One region of the Vibrio algivorus genome, then DNA from elsewhere that is predicted to be linked to it. Evidence: predicted binding sites of a transcription regulator. Region 1 holds the regulator's gene; each other region holds the start of a gene.

Region 1 (3,219 bases):
GAGAAAGCAGATCAAAATCACCAGTAAATAACCGATGCTTAGCATACGTCTTTGCTTGCTTTGCATGAGCGCCCTTAATTCGTTGTTATTGGCTATATCGCTCAATCCAAGCCTGTTCTAGTGCGGTTTGCCAACTAGGGTGAGGCTCTTCAATTGAGGGAAATAACATCGTTTTTTGAGCACTGCCTGTTAAGTATTTGGTTTGCAATACTGATGGGTCTCCCCAGACATTGATATCACCTTTACGTGATTGTGCTTGAGGGTTGAGTAGAAAGTTAATTACGACTAATGCCCCTTCTTTTGCATTAGCGTTCCATGGGATGGCAAGAAAATGAATGTTAGACAATGCGCCATTTTTCCATGCATAGGTTTTCGTTGTTGGGGCTAACTTACCGCTTGCTTGGGCTGAAAAAACTTCATTTGGGTTGAAGGTAAGAGCAATATCAATTTGATCATCATCGAGCAATTGCAGCATTTCAGGTTGAGTGGTTGGGAATTGGCGGCCTTGTTGCCATAAATAAGGTTGAATAGCATCTAAGTAATCCCATAAAGGTTGAGTTACTTGAGTAAATGAGTCTTCATCAACGGGCTTAGATAGCGCGCTCTTTTCATCAGAAAGTTCGATAAGTAAGGCTTTTAAAAAGCTAGTGCCATGAAACTGAGGTGGCTTAGGGTAGGTAATACGCCCAGGGTGGTGTTTTGCATAATCGAATAATTGTTGTGCTGACTGTGGGGGTGTCGGTAACTTTTTCTGATCATGAATATAGACTAATTGACCCACCCCCCACGGCGCTTCTAATCCTTCTGTTGGTTCAGAAAAATCATTAGTGACAGGGAGACTAGAGTCGACTTTTTTCCAATTTGGCAAGCTTGAAACGAAAGGGCCGTAGAGTAATTGGTTATTCTTCATTGATTTGAAATTTTCACCATTGATCCACACCATATCGACACTACCACCAGAATGTTTTCCAGCAGTTTTTTCAGCGAGCAGGCGAGTGGTGGTTTCGGAAATATCAGTGACCTTAACGTGGTGAAGTTCAATGCCATACTTTTGTTTTACTTGCTTTGCTACCCAACGAAGATAGTCATTAATCTCTTGGCTACCACCCCAAGCATTAAAGTAAACATCTTGTCCTTTTGCTCGTTGTTCAACTTGTTGCCAATCTAACTGGCTAATGGAGATATCTTTAGCAGAAGAAAGCAGTGGCAGAGTGATCAAAATGAAGCTAAGTAGCAGACGTTTCATGTATATCCTTATACAAAGTTAGGTATATCAATATAGACAGATGATCCGCCTAAAAAATTTCAATAAAAAAACCAACGACATCAGCGCTGGTTTAGTTATTCGTTACTCGGCTAAGAATACTACTATTTCAATGTTTTTACCGAAGAGCGTTCAATAATCTCAGGGAACATCTCAAATGTCTGCTTAGCATGATTTTTATCTTTAATACGCTCTAATAAAATCTCTACCGCATTCTTACCTAGACGACGTTTTGGCTGGTGAACTGTCGTTAAAGGTGGTGAGAAGTAAGGTGAAATATCAATGTTATCGTAACCAATAACCGAAATATCTTCTGGTACTTTCATGCCTTTTTCTTGTAAGCGGCTCATTAAGCCGAGTGCCATAATATCGTTAAAGCAGAAAACGGCGGTTGGTTTTTTCTCCATAGCAAGAATTTTATCTGCAGCGATCACGGCGGTATCACACTCAAAGTTACCTTCAAGTAACCACTCTTCTGGAAGCGTTAAACCGTCTTCCGCTAATGCGCGTTTGCAGCCAGAGATGCGTTCTTTACAGGCAACTTTTTCGAAGTGACCACTTAGACAAGCAATATCTTTGTGACCTTGAGCCATGAGGTAACGAGTTGCTAAATAGCCACCTTCTTCAGAGTTATCGATGATCTTATCTGCTTGAGAGCTTTCTGGGCCCCAATCCATGACGACCTTAGGAATATCTGGGTGACCATCTAGCATCTCTTGTAAATCAGCATCTAAGTCTGAACACATCACTAAAAGGCCATCAACACGTTTGCCAGCTAACATACGAATATAATCACGTTGTTTATCTGCACGGCCACCAGTATTACAAAGGATCAGAGTGTAACCTTTGCGGTAACAATAGCTTTCTACGCCATCTACTACTTCGGCAAAAAATGGATTAGTTGACTGCGTTACTAACATACCAATGGTGCTAGTGGTATTGCATTTCAGACTACGGGCAACAGCGCTTGGGGCATAATTCAGTTCTTTCACTGCGGCCATGACTTTTTCTTGAGTTGCTTCTGCAACAAAACGAGTCTTATTGATGACATGTGACACTGTGGTGGTAGAAACACCTGCAATACGTGCGACATCTTTAATTGTAGCCATAGTGAATTTCCTTTATGCCGACGTCTTCGCCGGATTTATTCTAATCTAAAAAGATAAAAGTCGCCTTTAATCAGCGACTTAATTTTATTCTGTATTTTATGAACTACGATTTTAGTCTTAAATGCCATGACTGACAATCAGATATGGCATTTTTATGACAAAACAAATACCGCACGTTAGCAGCAACGTTATCGATTGCTCGCGTATTATCTCGTTACTCTAACGTTGTAGCCGTACCGGAATTCTTCTGGTTACTTAGTGTGTCGCGTAAAGAAGACCACCATCGACCAAGCTGCTCATACCAATAACGTTCACTTTGCTCTAGATATTTCGCTTGTGGAGAATATTTATCCCATGGCTGTTTAATATCATCAAAAGCTAAGTAATTGGTCGGTGCAGGGATAGGTTCAAGTCCTGCTTTGTTAAACTCACCAATAGCACGTTTCATGTGACTGGCAGAGGTGATCAGTACCATACGTTTATCAGCAACAAAACCTGCCGCTTGATGCGCTTCATCCCAAGTATCTTGAGCACTTTCTAATAGAATGATATCGGATTTTGCTACGCCTAATGAAACAGCAACATTCGCCATCATTCGTGCATTACTTACCGATGTGCCACCGTTATAACCAGACAAAATTAATTTTGCTCCAGGGTAGAGGTGTAAAATACGAATACCTTCCGCAAGACGCATCAAACCATTGCGAGATAGTTCCGAAGTTGCTGGAATATCGTTATCAACAATATGGCCACTTCCTAATACCATGACATAGTCAATGGCGCCATCTACTGGCACAAAAGCTTTATAAGCACGCTCAGTTGGTTTCAATAATGAGGTCGAAATGG
Region 2 (3,219 bases), on a different contig from region 1:
TACTATTAGAGATTGATTTAACAGGAAAAGTTGTCATCCCGGAAACGAGGGACGAGTTATCCGGGATCTATAGCAGGCTTTCACTAGATCCCTGATGTCACCTTGCGGCTCCTCAGGGATGACATTTTTTTGTGTGTTTCGTGTATGTAAAAGCCACAGCGATCGCTGAGCGGCTCTTCCTAGGAACCAGAAACTAGGGACTAGGGACTAGGAGCCTTTAATCTTTTCCGAGTAACGAGCAGCGAAGCGCCCGATAAACGAGATTCGCTCCGCCTTTTAATCTTCTTTACTCGCCGGCAGTATCATACTTAGCACAATCGCTGTGATCCCACCTGCTGCAACACCTGATGAGAAAATACTTTTAATAAACTCTGGCATAAATTGCAGAATTTCAGGCTTTTGTGCAATACCTAATCCCATCGAAAATGACAATGCCATAATTAAAATTGCGCGGCGGTCTAGATCGACTCGAGAAATAATACGAACCCCTGCCGCGGCAATCGTACCGAACATTACGATGGTAGCACCACCAAGTACAGGTTCTGGAATGAGCTGAACAAAGCTTGCGACACTAGGGAATAAACCGAGAATAATCAGCATGCCAGAAATAAAATAACCCACATAACGACTTGCCACCCCTGTTAGCATAATGATGCCGTTGTTTTGGCTGAAGGTTGAGTTCGGGAAGCTATTAAATACGGCGGCAATCGCTGAGTTCAAACCATCTGCCAATACGCCACCTTTAATACGTTTTAGATAAACAGGGCCATCAACAGGCTCTCCTGAAACTTCTGAAGTGGCAGTAATATCCCCAATTGCTTCTAGTGCCGTGATCAGGAAGATCAGTACTAAAGGAATAAATAACGACCAATCAAACCCTAATCCAAATTGCATTGGAATCGGTAAAGCGACTACCTCGGTATGAGCCGTTTGGCTGAGATCAAGCATTCCCATGAAATAAGCCACAATACAACCCACAAACATAGCAATCACAATAGAAGCAACTCGCAAGTATGGGTTTTTTGCTCGGTTTAAAATCACGATTAAACCTAACACTACACCTGCAAGTGCTAGGTTATCTAAACTGCCGAAGGTGTTGTTTTCCATTGCACCATAACCACCACCAATCGATACCAAGCCAATTTGGATCAGCGTTAAGCCAATTAAAGTCACAACGATGCCAGACACGAGTGGAGTAATGATTTTTTGTGCGTACTGTAAAATTCGAGATAAGAAGATTTCCGCACTCGATGCGACCAAAATAGTGCCGAAAATCGCAGCCATCATGGTTTCAATCGAGGCTCCTCCAGCTTTTAAAGATAAACCCGCCCCAATGATTGGCCCGAGAAAGTTAAAACTGGTGCCTTGAATGGAAAGTAAACCAGAACCAATAGGACCAATAGTGCGGATTTGGATAAATGAACAAATACCCGAAGCAAACAGTGACATACTGATAATGGTATTGGTTTGCTCGGCAGGAACGCCTAAAGATTGGCAAATAATAAGGGAAGGAGTAATGACGGCAACAAACATCGCAAGTAGGTGCTGTAGAGCAGCAAAAACAGTTTGAGGTAACGGTGGACGGTCGTTTAATTGGTACACTAACTCGGTTGGACGAGGTGCTTGTGAAGCGCTCATAATTTCCCTTATTATCCAAATATTTGTTGACTGATACGTCAAGAATTTTGCGCATATTATAAAAGGTTGGACAAAGAAAGCAAACGTTTGCGCGTAAGCGATTATCGAGTCTAGGGCGTTTCACTTCTCGTGGCTCGAAAGCCGAAGGGAAAGAGACGGTTGCGGGTGGCGTGTTTCGTGTTGCGTGTAAAAACGGAAGTTAAAAGTGACGCGTCATCCTGAAAAGCGACGTAGGAGCGCAGTTCAGGATCTCCAGTAGCCATTGAGTGAGTACATCGCGGTAGGAGATTCCGTATCCTCTTCGTTAAGTCTCATTTACTTAGCATAACTACAATCGACTTGCCTTACCTAAAACGCTTTTATCTTGAACAAAACTCAATCAAAAAAGATCAGTGCGCTCTATTAAATAATACCTCTGTCTGTTATGAAAAAAGAAAGGGGACTATAAATAGAGGTTAATTTATGTTCATTAATATTAAAGAAGACTTTTTTTTGTGACTCATTTTGCAGAATGGGGCTTTTGTTTTGTGACTTATTTGGCGGAATGATGCTTTTTTCGGGGTTATTCTTGAGGCTAATGGGAATTCATAAGCGGGAGGTGCTTATGTGCAAGACGTTTAAACTTATGACATTTGGATGTGTCATCATGTTTTTTTGTAGTAGTGCGATTGCTTCAGTTTCTCAAAATGTTGTGTTTGTTGGTGTTAGAGCTAACTTGGTACCCGAAAAGGCCAATATAGAGATTAACAACAGTAAAATACAATATACATTAGGCTATAAGAATGTTGTTCATGAAGTGGAAATTTCAGACAACGAAGAAGGGAGTGAATTCTCTTATTTAACTGCTCAATATGAGAACACAAAAATTTTATCGAGTAACATTTGAATTGAATTGTTTCTAATTTTAGGCTTTAAGGTATTGTTTTTTTTGTTTTAACCAACGCTCAATAATCGCTTTGGCATTGCTTGGATATTGCTGATGAATGTGGCGCGCGATGCGTTGTACTTCAGGAATTAAATATTGGTCACGCAGTAAGTCCGCTATTTTAAAATCCGCTAAGCCTGTTTGTTTGGTGCCAAGGACTTCACCGGGGCCGCGGATTTCGAGATCTTTTTGAGCAATGACAAAGCCATCGTTACTTTCACGTAACACACCGAGACGTTTTTGTGCGGTCTTTGAAAGCGGCGCGTGATACAACAGTACACAAGAGCTGGCTACTGACCCTCGTCCAACCCGTCCACGTAGCTGATGAAGTTGGGCCAACCCTAAACGTTCAGGGTTTTCGATGATCATCAAACTGGCATTAGGTACATCGACTCCAACTTCAATCACGGTAGTGGCGACTAACAAGTGTAATTCACCGGATTTAAATTGCTGCATGACTTGTTGTTTTTCCGAGGGTTTCATGCGTCCATGTACCAAACCAATTTTGAGTTCCGGTAGTTGGCGTTGCAATTCTTCCGCGGTATCGGCTGCCGCTTGAGCTTCTAATACTTCTGATTCATCAATTAAGGTGCATACCCAATAAGCTTGCTTGCCTTCTTGGGCACAAGCAATTCTAACGCGTTCGATAATATCGT
Region 3 (3,219 bases), on a different contig from region 1:
GTATCACCACTATCCACTAAATCATCGACGATAAGGAAACCTTCACCGTCACCTTCGATGGTTTTTAAAACTTTCATTTCACGCTGGTGATCGTGGTCGTAGCTAGAGATACAAATTGTATCAACATAGCGAATACCAAGTTCACGAGCCAAAATAGCTGCAGGTACTAAACCACCACGGCTAACACCAACAATACCCTTCCACTGCTCAGCTGGCATTTGCTTGGCCGCTAATTGACGACAATACATTTGCATATTGTCCCAAGTGATAATGAATTTATTACTCATAAAATAAAACCTGCTTTGTTTTTGTTTCTAAGATGCAATTAAGCACCCGTAAGAATGAATTTCAACAAGAATATTAAGGCTAGAATCCAAACGCCAATGTTCACTTCACGCGCTTTACCGCTGAGTAGTTTAATCGCTGCATAGGTCACAAAACCCATTGCGATACCTTCAGCAATCGAGAAAGTTAATGGCATTAATAAGCAAACTACTGCAACAGGTGCCGCTTCACTTAAATCATCCCACTCAATATTAACGAGGCCTGATAACATCAAGATAGCCACATAAAATAATGCGCCTGTTGTTGCATAGGCTGGAACCATACCGGCTAATGGTGAGAAGAATAATGCAAGAAGGAATAAAATACCAACGACAACTGCAGTTAAGCCTGTACGACCACCTACAGCAACACCTGCAGTACTTTCAACAAACGATGTAGTATTTGATGTACCTAGCAATGCACCAATCGAAGTAGCTGTTGAGTCAGATAATAGCGCTTTATTCAAACGAGGGATTTTACCATCTTTACCAATAAAGCCAGCTTTGTTTGCTACCCCTACCAATGTGCCAGCCGTATCAAACAAATCGACAAACAAGAAAGCAAACACGACTGAAATCATGCCTACATCTAAAATTGCAGAGAAATCAAGTTGTAAGAAAGTAGGTGCGATGCTTGGTGGCATAGAAACAATCCCGCCATAAGCAACATTGCCTAAAATCACGCCAATCGCAGTGATCGCCAAAATAGCAATCATTACCGCCGCTTTAAATCCACGATGAACAAGTACAATGGTTAATACAAAGCCTAGTGCACCTAAAACTGCAGGTATTGAAGTTAAATCCCCAACGGTAACTAATGTTGCAGGGCTACCTACCACTATACCAGCGTTCTTTAATGCAATTAATGCTAAGAAAAGACCAATACCAGCGGAAATACCTAAACGCAATGACATAGGGATAGAGTTAATAATAAGCTCACGAATTTTAAATAAGCTTAATATGATGAATAAAATACCCGAGCAGAATACTGCTGCCAAAGCGACCTGCCAAGTGTGTCCCATACCTAGTACTACCGTGTAGGTAAAGAAAGCATTTAGCCCCATACCTGGCGCTTGAGCAATTGGGTAATTGGCGTAAAAGCCCATAATAAAACAGCCAATTGCAGCAGCAAGACACGTAGCCACAAACACTGAGCCATGATCCATTCCAGCTTGAGATAAAATTGCAGGGTTAACAAAAATAATATAAGCCATCGTCAAGAACGTCGTAACGCCGGCTAAGACTTCGGTTTTCACGTTGGTACCGTGCTCCGATAACTTAAATAACTTTTCTAACATGTGATGTCCCTAAAGTGTGCGTAGCAGCAAAATTTAAACGATTGCGCAATCGTTTTAATAAAAAGGCGTGTAGTTTTCCAAATAATGCTAATGAAAGCAATCTGTATCTGATACAAATATCAATTTTAATACTTTTTGCTCGAGGTATCTCAATGAGATTTATCTCCCAAATGATTTCAAGATGTCAGTTGCTTCAGTATATGAATAAAAAAAGCCACCTAAACAGTAGGTGGCAATAGAATTCTGTAACCTTAGCGACCCATCTATTCTAAACAAAAGGGGGTAACACAAACATCGGATCTCGTCAATAACTAGTAGCCATAAATAATGGATACCGTCTGCTATCAGTAAATCAATATTTGTACACATCCAAGACAGTAATTGATTCATGTTTACTATCATCAAGAAGTAACGAGATAATACAGGGCCGGTAATTAAATTACTAATTATTCTTTTTCATCATACTAAAAAAGAAAGTTATGCAATGATAACCACAATAAATGGTAATAAAATTACACAAAAATAAGAGTAACGGATCTTTAAAGTTTGATACACCTCAATTGAAGGCATTTATCTTATCTCTATGCTGTACATCCGGCCTTTCAAGTAGCATTATTCTACTCATACTATTTATACCCATAGTAATTATCGTTGCAGTGAGGTGACAAGTGAATGAGCCCTATGAGCATAGCTCGTCTATTCAATTGGGGTAAATAAACGCTAGCAACAGAACTGCACCTTGAAGTTACTTGGCTATAAATCACCTATTTCAACTATCCTAATTAACATAATCAGGGTAGATAAATCAGTTAGGAGTCTTTTGTGTCGAATCAACATTCTGAAATCAGTCAACTATCCCCTCAACCTGTCTGGCAATTTTTCGATAAAATCTGCTCCATTCCTCATCCTTCAAAGCATGAAGAAGCACTTGCTCAGTACATCGTTGAATGGGCAACCTCACAAAACTTACCCGTTAAACGTGATGATGCTGGTAATGTTTTTATTACTAAGCCTGCAACAGCTGGAATGGAAAACAAAAAGAAAGTCGTTCTTCAAGCGCATATTGATATGGTGCCACAAAAGAATGAAGACACAACGCACGACTTCACCAAAGATCCAATTCAGCCTTACATTGATGGTGAGTGGGTAACCGCGAAAGGTACAACACTAGGTGCTGATAATGGTATGGGCATGGCTTCATGTTTAGCGGTTCTGGCTTCAACAGACATTAAACACGGCCCATTAGAAGTACTGCTGACTATTGATGAAGAGGCTGGAATGACAGGTGCTTTTGCACTACAAGAAGGTTGGCTTGATGCTGATATTCTACTTAACACTGATTCAGAGCAAGAAGGCGAAATCTACATGGGTTGTGCCGGTGGTGTAAATGCTTCAATCATTTTTGATTTAGAGCGTGACGCAATGCCAAGTGACCATATCACTCTCAAACTTGCTGTTAAAGGTTTAAAGGGTGGCCACTCAGGTTGTGATATTCACACAGGTCGCGGTAATGCCAATAAATTCCTCGCTCGCTTCCTAGCCAACCACGCGAAAAGTTTGGATTTACGTGTGATTGAATTCCAAGGTGGTAGTCTTCG
Region 4 (3,219 bases), on a different contig from region 1:
TTCGAGTTACGAAATTCGTCTCTTATCTGACGCTGCTATAAACTGTTTTACAACGAGTTTAATTTCAAAATAAAAAGAGCGAGTTCAAGAAAGAGGCACGGATTTTACGCTAGTAAATGAGTACCTCTGCCGCAGAAATCGCTCCTTTTTATCCAGAAATATTATGCGTAAACTGGTTTGCGCTTACAAATCTCTAATACTTTTGCTTTAGTTGCTTCAATCACAGACTCATCACCCATGTTGTCTAGAATGTCACACATCCAGCCAGCAAGGTTTTTCGCATCTTCTTCAGTGAAGCCACGACGAGTGATTGATGGTGAACCAACACGAATACCAGAAGTTACAAATGGGCTACGTGGATCGTTTGGTACTGAGTTTTTATTTACTGTGATATTAGCTGAACCTAAAGCAGCATCGGCTTCTTTACCAGTAATATCTTTGTCGATTAGATCAACAAGGAATAAATGGTTTTCAGTTGAACCAGAAACAATGTTGTAACCGCGAGCAATAAATTCTGCGACCATCGCTTTTGCATTGGCAACAACGCGAGCTTGGTATTCTTTGAATTCTGGCTCTAGTGCTTCCTTGAAAGCTACCGCTTTTGCCGCGATAACGTGCATTAGAGGACCACCTTGACCACCAGGGAAAACCGCTGAGTTTAATTTTTTATAAAGGTCTTCACCTTCATTCGAAAGAATCAAACCACCGCGTGGGCCAGCAAGCGTTTTATGCGTTGTTGTCGTAACTACGTGCGCATGAGGCACTGGGTTCGGGTAAACACCAGCCGCGATAAGACCAGCAACGTGAGCCATATCTACGAAGAAGTAAGCACCTACTTTATCTGCGATTTCACGCATACGCGCCCAATCACAAACTTGAGAGTAAGCAGAGAAACCACCAATGATCATTTTTGGTTTGTGTTCTACCGCTAGCGCTTCCATTTCTTCGTAGTTAATTTGACCTTTCTCGTCAATGCCGTAAGGAATGATGTTGTAAAGCTTACCAGAGAAGTTTACTGGTGAACCGTGAGTTAAGTGACCGCCGTGCGCTAGGCTCATACCTAATACGGTATCACCTGCATTTAACAGCGCCATGTAAACTGCATTATTCGCCTGAGAACCAGAGTGAGGTTGTACGTTTGCATATTCAGCGCCAAATAACTCACATGCACGTTCAATCGCTAAAGTTTCTACTTTATCAACGTACTCACAACCACCGTAGTAACGCTTGCCAGGATAACCTTCTGCGTACTTATTGGTTAGCTGAGAACCTTGGGCTTCCATCACACGTGGACTGGTGTAGTTTTCCGAAGCAATAAGCTCAATGTGCTCTTCTTGACGAAGAGTTTCTTCCTGAATTGCGGTAAAAAGATCCGCATCGTAATCCGCAATGTTCATATCACGCTTAAGCATTTGTATCTCCTGGTTCAGATTATCTGAAAAGTCCTAAAAACCCGAAAGGTCCATAAAAACGGTAAGTTTCGTAAAAATACAGCCAACGACGCAAAGCAAACGTTTTCGTCACTGTTTTTGATAGGCGTTATTCTACCTAATTTGATCCATATCAGAAAGTAGCAATCTCAACTTTCTGCATGCAAAAACTTAACAATTAGGTTGAAGAAAAGTAATAGTGAACAGATTTCCACCATTCTTTGTTTATGGTGTACAAACCATATAATAAGTTTACATTTGCGTAAACATTCGAATACAACTCGTTAACCATGATTTTCTAACAAAAGTACCATAATCACACTTCATTGATTAGAATTTCGTTAATTATGGACAAGAATATTATTTCAGTGATGGAAAAACACACAAAACGAGAAGATGGAATTGCACTACTAGTTGGAAGTTTTTTAGTCGCATTAGGCGTGTTTTTTCTCTCGTCTGCGCAACTCATTACTGGTGGCACAGCGGGGTTGGCACTATTACTGAGCCAACTTTCTTCTTTATCCTTCGGTACCTTATATTTTTTTATTAATCTACCATTTTATGCTTTAGCTTGGCTACGCTTTGGGAAAGCCTTTGCGATTAATAGCCTCCTTTGTGGTGCGTTAGTCGCTATTTTTGCCGACCAATTGTACAACGTTATCGTGCTGAGTCGGATCAATGAAATTTTTAGCGCAATAGCCGGTGGGTTATTAATTGGTATTGGTATGTTGATTTTATTTCGCCACCGCTCAAGCTTAGGCGGTTTTAATGTGATGTGCTTATTAATCCAAGATAAGACAGGAGTCTCTGTTGGTAAAACTCAAATGCTGCTCGATTGTAGTATTGTTATCGCATCGCTATTTTTTGTATCAAGCTGGACTATCGCCCTTTCGGTACTCGGCGCGATTATATTAAACATCACATTAGCTATGAATCATAAGCCAAATCGCTATGCTGTTAGATACCAACAATAAATACTCTAAAACTACAGTTCTAAAAAAAGGGCTCAAAGGCCCTTTTTTATAAAACTTTACTCTTTCACTTGGAAGCAGTCGTGAAAGGTTTCGTGGTTTAAAGTGATAATAGCTTTATCTCCTTTTCCCCAAAATGTTTGCATACCATCTACCGATGCATATTTACTACCTGATGCCGATTCTACGCGAATAAGTGGATAAGAGCCTGAACGCTCAACGAGCATTGCTTGTTCCTGACCGGAATACTCAATTAAGAAAGGCTTTTCAAACTTACCTTGTGATTCACTTTCAGACTGATCAATTCGACATTTATAAGCAACGCCCACCACCTTAACGCCATCCACTGAAGTAGTGGTCGCAATATTATCGGAACTTGGTTGTTCTTCAACTGTGGTACAGCCTGACAGTAATGCGAGAGAAAGCATTGTAAATAAAAACGACTGACTACATGTCATAAATCACCATCCAATTAATTATATAAAAAACACGATACAGAATGATGTGAATTTTCATCTTCCATCAAAACAGGTTGTTGCTGACATTTTGACATGACTTGAGGACAACGTGAAGCAAAGCGACAACCTTTAGGTCTATCAATCGGCGATGGAATATCCCCTTTTAATAAAATGCGTTCACCAATTCCTTGTTCTTCCCATCGAAGTTTGGCATTTCTGTATTTAGGGTGAGTAATCGGAATCGCCGATAATAAAGATTGGGTATACGGATGTTTCGGGTGCTGATAAACCTGCTGTGCCTCGCCATATTCGACAATTTGACCAAGGTACATAACAGCAATTTTATCGGAGATATGACGA

What was found. Region 1 encodes PurR, which represses purine synthesis genes. Its sites were predicted from a motif close to TNANGNAAACGTTTNCNTNA; they were not measured.
Region 2: a site for PurR is predicted at 1,714-1,733, ahead of QQJ93_RS00550 (uracil-xanthine permease family protein). Genes of this name have one in related genera too.
Region 3: a site for PurR is predicted at 1,663-1,682, ahead of QQJ93_RS09190 (NCS2 family permease). Genes of this name have one in related genera too.
Region 4: a site for PurR is predicted at 1,504-1,523, ahead of glyA (serine hydroxymethyltransferase). Genes of this name have one in related genera too.

The regions. Positions count from the first base shown of each region.
Region 1 is NZ_BSPV01000004.1:247,878-251,096, forward strand. Features, by position in the region: gene QQJ93_RS06865 (ABC transporter permease) at 1-66, opposite strand, end outside; gene QQJ93_RS06870 (ABC transporter substrate-binding protein) at 86-1,246, opposite strand; gene purR (HTH-type transcriptional repressor PurR) at 1,369-2,373, opposite strand; gene elyC (envelope biogenesis factor ElyC) at 2,588-3,219, opposite strand, start outside.
Region 2 is NZ_BSPV01000001.1:130,683-133,901, forward strand. Features, by position in the region: gene QQJ93_RS00550 (uracil-xanthine permease family protein) at 277-1,638, opposite strand; gene QQJ93_RS00555 (hypothetical protein) at 2,243-2,524, shown strand; gene recG (ATP-dependent DNA helicase RecG) at 2,543-3,219, opposite strand, start outside.
Region 3 is NZ_BSPV01000006.1:31,324-34,542, forward strand. Features, by position in the region: gene gpt (xanthine phosphoribosyltransferase) at 1-287, opposite strand, end outside; gene QQJ93_RS09190 (NCS2 family permease) at 326-1,621, opposite strand; gene QQJ93_RS09195 (aminoacyl-histidine dipeptidase) at 2,444-3,219, shown strand, end outside.
Region 4 is NZ_BSPV01000009.1:139,173-142,391, reverse strand. Features, by position in the region: gene glyA (serine hydroxymethyltransferase) at 162-1,412, opposite strand; gene QQJ93_RS13010 (YitT family protein) at 1,802-2,404, shown strand; gene QQJ93_RS13005 (MliC family protein) at 2,461-2,859, opposite strand; gene QQJ93_RS13000 (ABC transporter ATP-binding protein) at 2,874-3,219, opposite strand, start outside.